DNA from 2 places in the Terriglobus sp. RCC_193 genome. Region 2 is predicted to be linked to the other one. Evidence: riboswitches for the same ligand, from Rfam matches in the RefSeq annotation. Region 2 holds a riboswitch; the other holds the start of a gene.

Region 1 (4,213 bases), 160 kb from region 2:
AAGCTGTCGTTCCCTTCAATGCCGCAGACCACTTTGATGCGGTGTACTGCACAATAAAGAACCCCGTCTGCGGCGGACGACGGAAGGGACGCTGCCCCACCAGCGGCGAATACTGCCCAATCGCAATGCCGGGATAATTCGGGTTGATGGTAGAAGACCCACCCAGCACCGCTAACGCATCGCTGGAGAACGATTGCTTCACCAGCGAATCCTGATACGTGTATCCCGCACGCAGGAACAGATGATGGAGCACCTGGTACTCAAGCGATGCCTCCACACCTGCGGATCGCGTATCCAGTGAATTGAGATAGAAGCTTCCAAGAGCAACAGGTAAGTTCTGATGGAAATACGCGTTGTACAGCGTTACAGGAACACCTTCCGTACCACGTCCATAGGTCGAGTGAAAGTAAGTCACATGCAGAATGGCACGGTCAGAATAAATATTCTGATCGATTCCGCCTTCATACACGCGGCTGCGCTGCGCTCCAATCGGACTTACATGGAAGGCTGCAATGCTCGCGGTATCTCCCAGGGCCACCAGCTTCTGATAGAGCGAAGAAAGCTGCGCGTTCAGGCTTGGCTCCTGCACGCCTTTGGCAAACTGGAAACGAACACGCGTTCCATGAAGCCATCGGCGCCCCGGCTGCACCGCATAATACGAAAGCCCGATCTGCGGCTGGCCTTCGGTTCCATACAGTGAGTTACGCTGGATAGCTCCACCAACGGTATAGAACAACCGGTGCCATGCATCACCATGCAGTGCCAGTGTGTAGTCGTAATTGCTGCGGCCCACCTGGTCGTTGTCGCCATACAGCGGATAGCGGAATGCGCCGCGCTCATCCTGAAAACGGAAACCGCCAACTAAAGACAGGTGATGGTTGAAGCTGTAACTGGTGCGATAGTCCAGACCATCGCGATTGTTCACCATCTCGTAGTAAGTAGGAAACGGATCATAACCAACAATGACCTGACCGGTGGCCCTGGTTCCGTTGGCGCCACGAATCGTCACGGTGTTGCCAAAGTATTCGCCATAACCGTCCGGTGTTCCTACAGCGGCAAAGTAGCGGGCCTGCTCACGCTTCCGCGCGCCAATGTAACGGAAGGTGTTGTGCCAACCGTTGCTGCGTGTGTCGTCCAGCACACCGCTGATGTAAGTATCCTGATCCCCCTGCTTGCCGTTCTGCGCAAGACCCTGGAAGTCCCATGCGCCCGGAGTTCCAGTGGCACTTACAGCATTGCGTACAGTGCCACGAACGCTTGTGGTCGCGCTAAAGCTATAACCAAGATTCGCTGCTGAAGTGGCGGCATGGTAACGATCATTCGGCAACGCATTGGAACTATCGAAACGCGAAAACGCTCCGAAGTAATCGGCCTTGCCGTAAGTACCGGACAGTGTGCCTTCGTTACGCCACGTGTGTAGATTGCCTGCATCGCCCGAGTAAGTCAGCACTGGCCTCAGAGACGTGCCATGCGGCGTTTCAAATCGTATTACGCCTGCACGCGCGTCGGTCCCGTACAGAACGCTGTCTGGCCCACGATGTGTCTCGATCGAGGTAAATGCAGTCGAAGATACAGTGCCGTAATCAAACACACCACCGACATCGTTTGCAGGCACATCGTCAATCAGAACTTTGTTAGCGTCAGAGTTTGCGCCACGCACAAACATCGATGTCACACCGCCATACTGTCCGGTCTGTACCATCGCCACGCCGGGTTGCAGGCGAAGTTCATTCACCACACCCACGCGCGTGCTCAGTGCCTCAGCGTCAATCAAAGAAACACTTCCGCTGGCCTGCTGAACAGGCATCGGCTCGCCGGTAGCCGTTACAGTAATGTCCTGCTTGATGGGGCTGATCGTCAGTTGAAGATTCTTCTGCACCACATCCAGCGACCGACCATAAAACGAATCGCTTACCTGTGCAGAAAATGTGGGCGCATCCGCAATCAGGAGAAAGCGGCCATCTTCGCTGGAACGAATCTCAAACGAACCATCCGGCAGCGTAGTGGTCGATGCCACCACCTGCGTCCCCTTCACCAGCCGCACATGGGCAACAGAGATAGGACGTCCCAGCGGATCGCGAACCATGCCACGAACAACAACAGCGTGTGCAACCGATGCGGTGAGGGCGCACACGGCAACTGCGCACAATTGCGCCGCCACGCGTCGCTTTTGAGCGATGCAATACATATCAGAATTCTCCTCTGCTTCCCCCGCGGGAGCATGGTTTACAACCAGCAGCGGAATCGGTCTCCTGACTTACGCGCATCGCACATTACTTTCGCATCTCGCACAGGCTGTCTTCCCACTTACGCAGTGATAGCTTGTGTCTCGAAAGGATGTGTCTTCGAAAGCTATTCGAAGATGCGCGCTTACAGTTGCGGGGCAGTGGCGGACTTTCACCGCGCTTCCCAAGGCATTCCTCTGCGCTTGTGTTGAAGAAAGCAATCCTCTGCAGGACTGCAACAAAACGTGTGTTGCCAGTGTACCTGCAATAACGCTTGTTTTATGGGGTTTTCAGAAGCATCTGCGCAGCAACCTCAACGGCGATCTCACCAGCAAGTGCGCATTGTTCCCGGCTTACATCATGATGCGTAACAAAACGAACTGTATTTCCATTGATTGCGCTGGCCAGCACACCACGCTCTTTCAATGAAGCCACATAGTCAGGCGCATCAAATTCCGTGCGGAAGATGACGATGTTTGTCTCCACTTCAGCAGGATCAATCAGGACGCCTTCAACGCCGGCAATCCTCTGCGCCAGTAGTTTTGCATTGGCATGGTCATCCTTCAGCCACTTCGACATTACGTCCAGCGCAATTAATCCAGCCGCAGCCAGCACACCCGCCTGACGCATGCCGCCACCAAGCGCCTTGCGAATACGCCGCGCCTTGTCGATGTTCTTGCGTGAACTGACCAGCAACGATCCCACCGGCGCACACAGCCCTTTCGACAGGCAGAAGTTCACAGAGTCGTAACCGGCAGTCAAAGTAGCAACATCGACATTCAACGCAGCAGCAGCATTGAAAACACGCGCGCCATCCAGATGAATGGGCAGGCCGCGACCATGCGCACCATCACGAAGCTCACGCATCACCGCCAGCGGCGTAACCGATCCGCCTGCCATGTTGTGCGTGTTCTCCACCCAGATCAGGCCAGTCTGTGCCTTGTAATACAAGCCTGTCGTAGCAAGCGCAGATTCAATATCCTTCCAGCGAAGTATCCCGCGTTGCCCCTGCACCGTGCGAAGCTGGCATCCGCTGAACATCGCGGCCATGCCCATCTCCCAATCCAGCACATGCGCGCGCGATTCGCACACAACTTCCCTGCCTGGCTCCGTGTGCATGCGCAGCGCAATCTGGTTCCCCATTGATCCCGTGGGAACAAAGATGGCCGCCTCCATGCCAAAGGCCTCCGCGGCACGCTCTTCCAGGCGATTCACCGTCGGGTCTTCGCTGTACACGTCATCGCCCACTTCGGCGGATGCCATCGCCGCACGCATCTCCGGCGTGGGTTTGGTTACGGTGTCGCTGCGCAGATCAATCACTTCCATCGTCACTTCTCCTAATCCTTTGGGAGAACTCATGCCACAGCTGGTTCATCGGCCAGCAATTCACCAAAGATGCTTGATGACACGATGCGCCCGCGCTGGGTCAGCATGGCGCGGCCATCTTCCAACCGCATCAGCCCGTCGCGCTGCAAATTCTGAACGCGTTCAACCAGAGCGTCCACCCACGCCGCCGGAAACGACTGCTGCAATTCCGCAATCGAAACGCCCTCAACCAGTCGCAGCCCCAGGAAGATACTCTCCTCCCACTCGCCCAGCATGTCGATGTGTTCCACTTCGACGACTTCACTGCCTGCAATGTACGGGTCGAGTGCATCACCATTCGCAAATCGCGAAGCACGGCTATCCGCCTGCGCACGCAGCATGGAATGCGCGTCGAGTCCAAAGCCAAAATACGCATCGCGCTTCCAATACTTCAAATTGTGTCGAGACGCACAGCCCCCACGCGCAAAGTTGGAGATCTCATACTGCGCGAGCCCCGCGGCCCCCAACGTCTCACAAGCGTGCGCATACAAATCTGCCACCAGCGAATCCGTTGGTGCGGCATGCGCACCGTAGCGAACACCCGGGCCAATGAGTTCACGCCCCAGTCGCGAGTCCTCATCCACTTCCAGCATGTACACCGACACATGCTCCACATCAGAGCC
Region 2 (4,213 bases):
CGCGAGGCCCAGTAACTCACCCATCTCTTCCGCAGAAGGCACGCGGGGCGAGTGGATGTCGTACACGCCCGGTCCGATCTCGTTGGGATAGCCATGTGCACGGAAGGCATCCAGCAGTTCCATTTGCGAACGCGCGGACTCCATCGAGATGACGTCCGCGTCGAGTGCGGCGATGGAAGGCAACACATCTTCAAACTCGCAGTAGCACATATGCGTGTGAATCTGCGTCTCGTCCTCAACGCCACTCGTGGAGAGGCGGAATGCTTTGACCGCCCAGTCCAGATAGGTTTCCCAATCGGCATGGCGCAGCGGCAAACCTTCACGCAATGCGGGCTCATCCACCTGGATGATGCGGATGCCCGCAGCTTCCAGATCGTTGACTTCCGAACGCAGCGCCAGGGCAATCTGCCATGCTGTCTGCTGGCGCGGGATATCGTTGCGCACAAACGACCACTGCAGAATTGTGATGGGGCCGGTGAGCATACCCTTCATCGGACGCGACGTGAGCGAACGCGCATAGTTTGACCACGTCACCGTCATCGGACGCGGACGCGAGACATCGCCGAAGATGATGGGAGGCTTCACGCAGCGTGAACCATAGCTCTGCACCCAGCCGTTCTCCGTGAACACGAATCCTTCCAGGAATTCGGCGAAGTATTCGACCATGTCATTGCGTTCGAACTCGCCGTGAACCAGCACATCGAGGCCGATCTCTTCCTGCTGACGGATGCAATGTTCGGTGGCTTCGCGAAGGAATGCCTCGTATGCTTCTGCTGATTCATGGCCATGTTTGAATGCGGCACGATGCTTACGCACTTCTGCTGTCTGCGGGAAGGATCCGATGGTCGTGGTGGGGAAGAGTGGCAAGCCGAGTGCGGCGCGTTGCTTTTCCGTGCGCTCGCTGTAAGGCGACCTGCGTGCGAAATCCGATTCCAACAGTGACGCAAGCTTCGACCGCACTTCCTGATTCGTGGAGGATTCCGCAGCTGCACGATCTGCAATCGCAGCCACATTTGCCGTGAATGCAGCTTCATCCGAAGAGGCGAGCGCCGCGATTTCTGCGAGCTTTTCTTCCGCGAAGCGCAGCCAGCTTTTGACACGCGCAGGCAGCCTGGTTTCGCTGCGCAGATCATGTGGCACGTGCAGCAGTGAGCAAGACGGTGCAACGATGACGCGCTCTGCTCCCAACGCAGCAACAGCCTTTGAAATCAACTCTCGAGCAACAGCAAAATCCGTCAGCCAGATGTTGCGTCCTTCCACTACACCGAGGCTCAGAACCTGCTCCGGCGAAAGCGTTGCGAGAATTTCTTCCAATTGCTGCGGTGCACGAACAAGGTCAATGTGCACGCCTGCAGTGCGTGCCTCAACAGCGAGTGCGAGATTGCTGCCCAGGCGGTCGAAGTAAGTAGTCAACACCAGTTTGATCGGAGTCTTTGCCAGTTCCGCATAAGCGCTGCGGAAGAACTCTGCTGCGCCTTCGGGAAGATCCGTGGCAAGGATCGGCTCGTCAATCTGTATCCACTCGATGTTCTGCTGTGCCAACGCGTGAAGCACAGATTTATAGGCGGCGATAAGTTTCTCAGCAAGCGTGAAGGGATCAAAGCCATCCACACCTTTGCCCAGAAGCAGCAATGTCAGCGGTCCAATGAGAACAGGACGAGGCTCAATGCCGAGTGCGCGTGCCTCTGCAATTTCATTCAGAAGCTTCGCCGTATCGACGTTAAAGCCCAGTCCGGCGCTCCATTCGGGGACAAGGTAATGGTAGTTCGTATCGAACCACTTGGTCATCTCCATGGCGGTCTGTTCTTTGCTGTTGCGCGCCATAGCGAAGTAGCGCTCCAGCGTGACTTTGCCGGTGCCAAAGCGTTCCGGTGTAGCACCCATCAGAACCAGCGCGTCCAGCACCTGGTCATATAGCGCGAAATCATTGGCGGGGATGAAATCAATGCCTGCAGCCTTCTGCAATCTCCAATGCTCGGCGCGAAGGGATGCTGCGGTGTCCAGAAGCTCTGCTTCGGTGCGCTTGCCCGCCCAGAATCCTTCCAGGGCAAACTTCAATTCACGCTGCCGTCCCATACGGGGGAAGCCGAGGTTTGCTGTCTTCAGACCGGCAAGTGTTGTGTATGCCTGTAATGCCATTTGGTTCTCTCCTGATTACGAGGGAACCACCCATGCGCAGGCATGCAACAACGCGCATAAACGCACGGAAGCAGGCAGTGGTCACCGATCCAATCCACGAGAGCGGTAGGCCTCAAGCGCACCCACGGTCAGCGTTCTACGCTTCCATGGTGGTGGCGGCAGGCCGGTAGTCGGACTTGGAGAAATTAAGATTTCCCATCACCGTTGCGGGACAGCGCCGGATTCACACCAGCTTCCCCATTTAACAGGCTGTCCGAAGACAGCCTGACCTGCACCATGACAGTTTACCGAATCCTTTATGCTGATCGCATGATCCTGCGAGTAATGATGATGGTTCTCGGCTTGTCCGTCTCTGCCACGGCACAGATACAAGGTGTTGAGCATGCGCACATGGCCGATGTGCAATCGCTGCAAGGAACGGTGTTTCACGTGCAGGGCATTGACCTGGATAAGGAACACATCTGGGTAACGTCAGTCGATTCCACTGCGCACAAAGGTTATCTGCAGCAGTTCAATCGGAAGACAGGCATCTTCGAGCGGCAGGTGGATCTTAGCGATGGCGAACGCTATCACCCCGGCGGGTTCTCCATCAGCGGTAATTCCATATGGGTACCCGTGGCGGAATATAAGCCGAACAGCAGCGCAACATTGTTGGAACTGGATAAGAAATCACTGAAGGTCAAACGAAAGATCTCGGTAGCCGATCACGTTGGTTGTGTCGCGGTAACAAAGGACAAGTTGATTGCAGGCAACTGGGGCAGCCGGAAGCTGTATGTCATTGGCATGGACGGCAAGGTGATTCGCGTGATGGATACGCCATCACAGAACCAATATCAGGACATCAAATTTGTGAACGGGATGCTGGTGGGCGGTGGCAATCTGACAAAGACCACAGGTGCCGTGGACTGGTATGAATGGCCGTCGATGAAGCCAGTACGCTCTCTTGCATCGGGAACGACGGATCGCAGCCGTCTATACAGCGCAGAAGGGATGACCCTTAAAGGAAACGATCTGTATCTACTGCCGGAGGATGGGCCGACGCGCGTGTTTCACTTTGTCATCGACAAATAGTTCAACGACGGCTGCTGGACATGGATTCTGCGAAAGCGTCCAGCGAGAGCGACCGCAGCAGATTGCGACGCATACCGCTGATGACCTGGTCCATGCCGCGCAGAGCGTTCTCCAGCCATTCGAAGGTGACGGAGTCAGCAAGCGTGTCGAGATCGCGGCGGATGTCCACGTTACGGATGCGGTCGGGTACGCCGCTGCGTAGCAGCAGCAGGTCCTCCAGCAATCCTGCGAGCGCCGCAAGCATGGCCTGCGTCTTCTGCTGTCCGTCCGCGCCAGCACGATACGTTTCCGTTGTCTTGAACAGGTCTGTATGTTCTGTATCAAGAACGGCAGAGCGGAGCAGAACCATAGCATCTGCGCGCGCTGCAAGATAACTTTCAAGATCAAAGCTGAGGGCCTTGCCCGCTGCTCCCTGCGCCAGACGCGCAATCAACTCTCGTTGTGCGGGTTTTACTTCGGGTTTGCGAGTCGCTAACAGCTCTTCAATCTCTGCGGCGGACAGGGCTCCGAGACGGACCGGCGCACAACGGCTGCGAATGGTGGGCAACAGTTCGCCGGGATGCTCGGCCATGAGAATGATGTGCGCGTAAGCAGGAGGTTCTTCCAGAACCTTCAGGAGGCTGTTTGCCGCTTCTTTCATGAATGCCGCAGAAGGGAACAGATAGACGCGGCTCTTGGCTTCGCCCGGCAGGGAATAGATGCTGTGAATCAGCGAACGCACCTGGCCAAGTTTGACCAGAAGTTGCGGCGGATCGGGCGGGAGGATCAGCACATCCGGGTGGGTTTGAATCAGAACGCGGGTTTCCTTCTTATCTGTTTCGCGAAGTTCCTCGCGTGCTGCGACTGCCGCATCGACCATCGCAGGAAGGTCCATAGCTTCTGCGATACGAGTGCAGTTGCGGCAATGCCCGCAGAAGTCAGCAAGGTCGCCATCGGCGTGCGCTTCGCGCGGCTGATTTTCGCAAAGCAGTGACATTGTCAGCAGCAGCGAAAGCGTGTACTT

The links. Region 2 has a riboswitch for cobalamin ahead of metE (5-methyltetrahydropteroyltriglutamate--homocysteine S-methyltransferase). Riboswitches for the same ligand answer to the same signal wherever they lie in the genome.
Region 1: another riboswitch for cobalamin. It lies ahead of AB6729_RS04305 (TonB-dependent receptor plug domain-containing protein); the one in region 2 lies ahead of metE (5-methyltetrahydropteroyltriglutamate--homocysteine S-methyltransferase).

The regions. Positions count from the first base shown of each region.
Region 1 covers NZ_JBFUPK010000001.1:1,037,143-1,041,355, forward strand. The annotation lists gene AB6729_RS04305 (TonB-dependent receptor plug domain-containing protein) at 1-2,188, opposite strand, end outside; cobalamin riboswitch at 2,247-2,411, opposite strand; gene AB6729_RS04310 (low specificity L-threonine aldolase) at 2,505-3,584, opposite strand; gene hemW (radical SAM family heme chaperone HemW) at 3,581-4,213, opposite strand, start outside.
Region 2 covers NZ_JBFUPK010000001.1:879,797-884,009, forward strand. The annotation lists gene metE (5-methyltetrahydropteroyltriglutamate--homocysteine S-methyltransferase) at 1-2,139, opposite strand, end outside; cobalamin riboswitch at 2,283-2,427, opposite strand; gene AB6729_RS03675 (DUF6454 family protein) at 2,416-3,210, shown strand; gene AB6729_RS03680 (ATP-binding protein) at 3,212-4,213, opposite strand, start outside.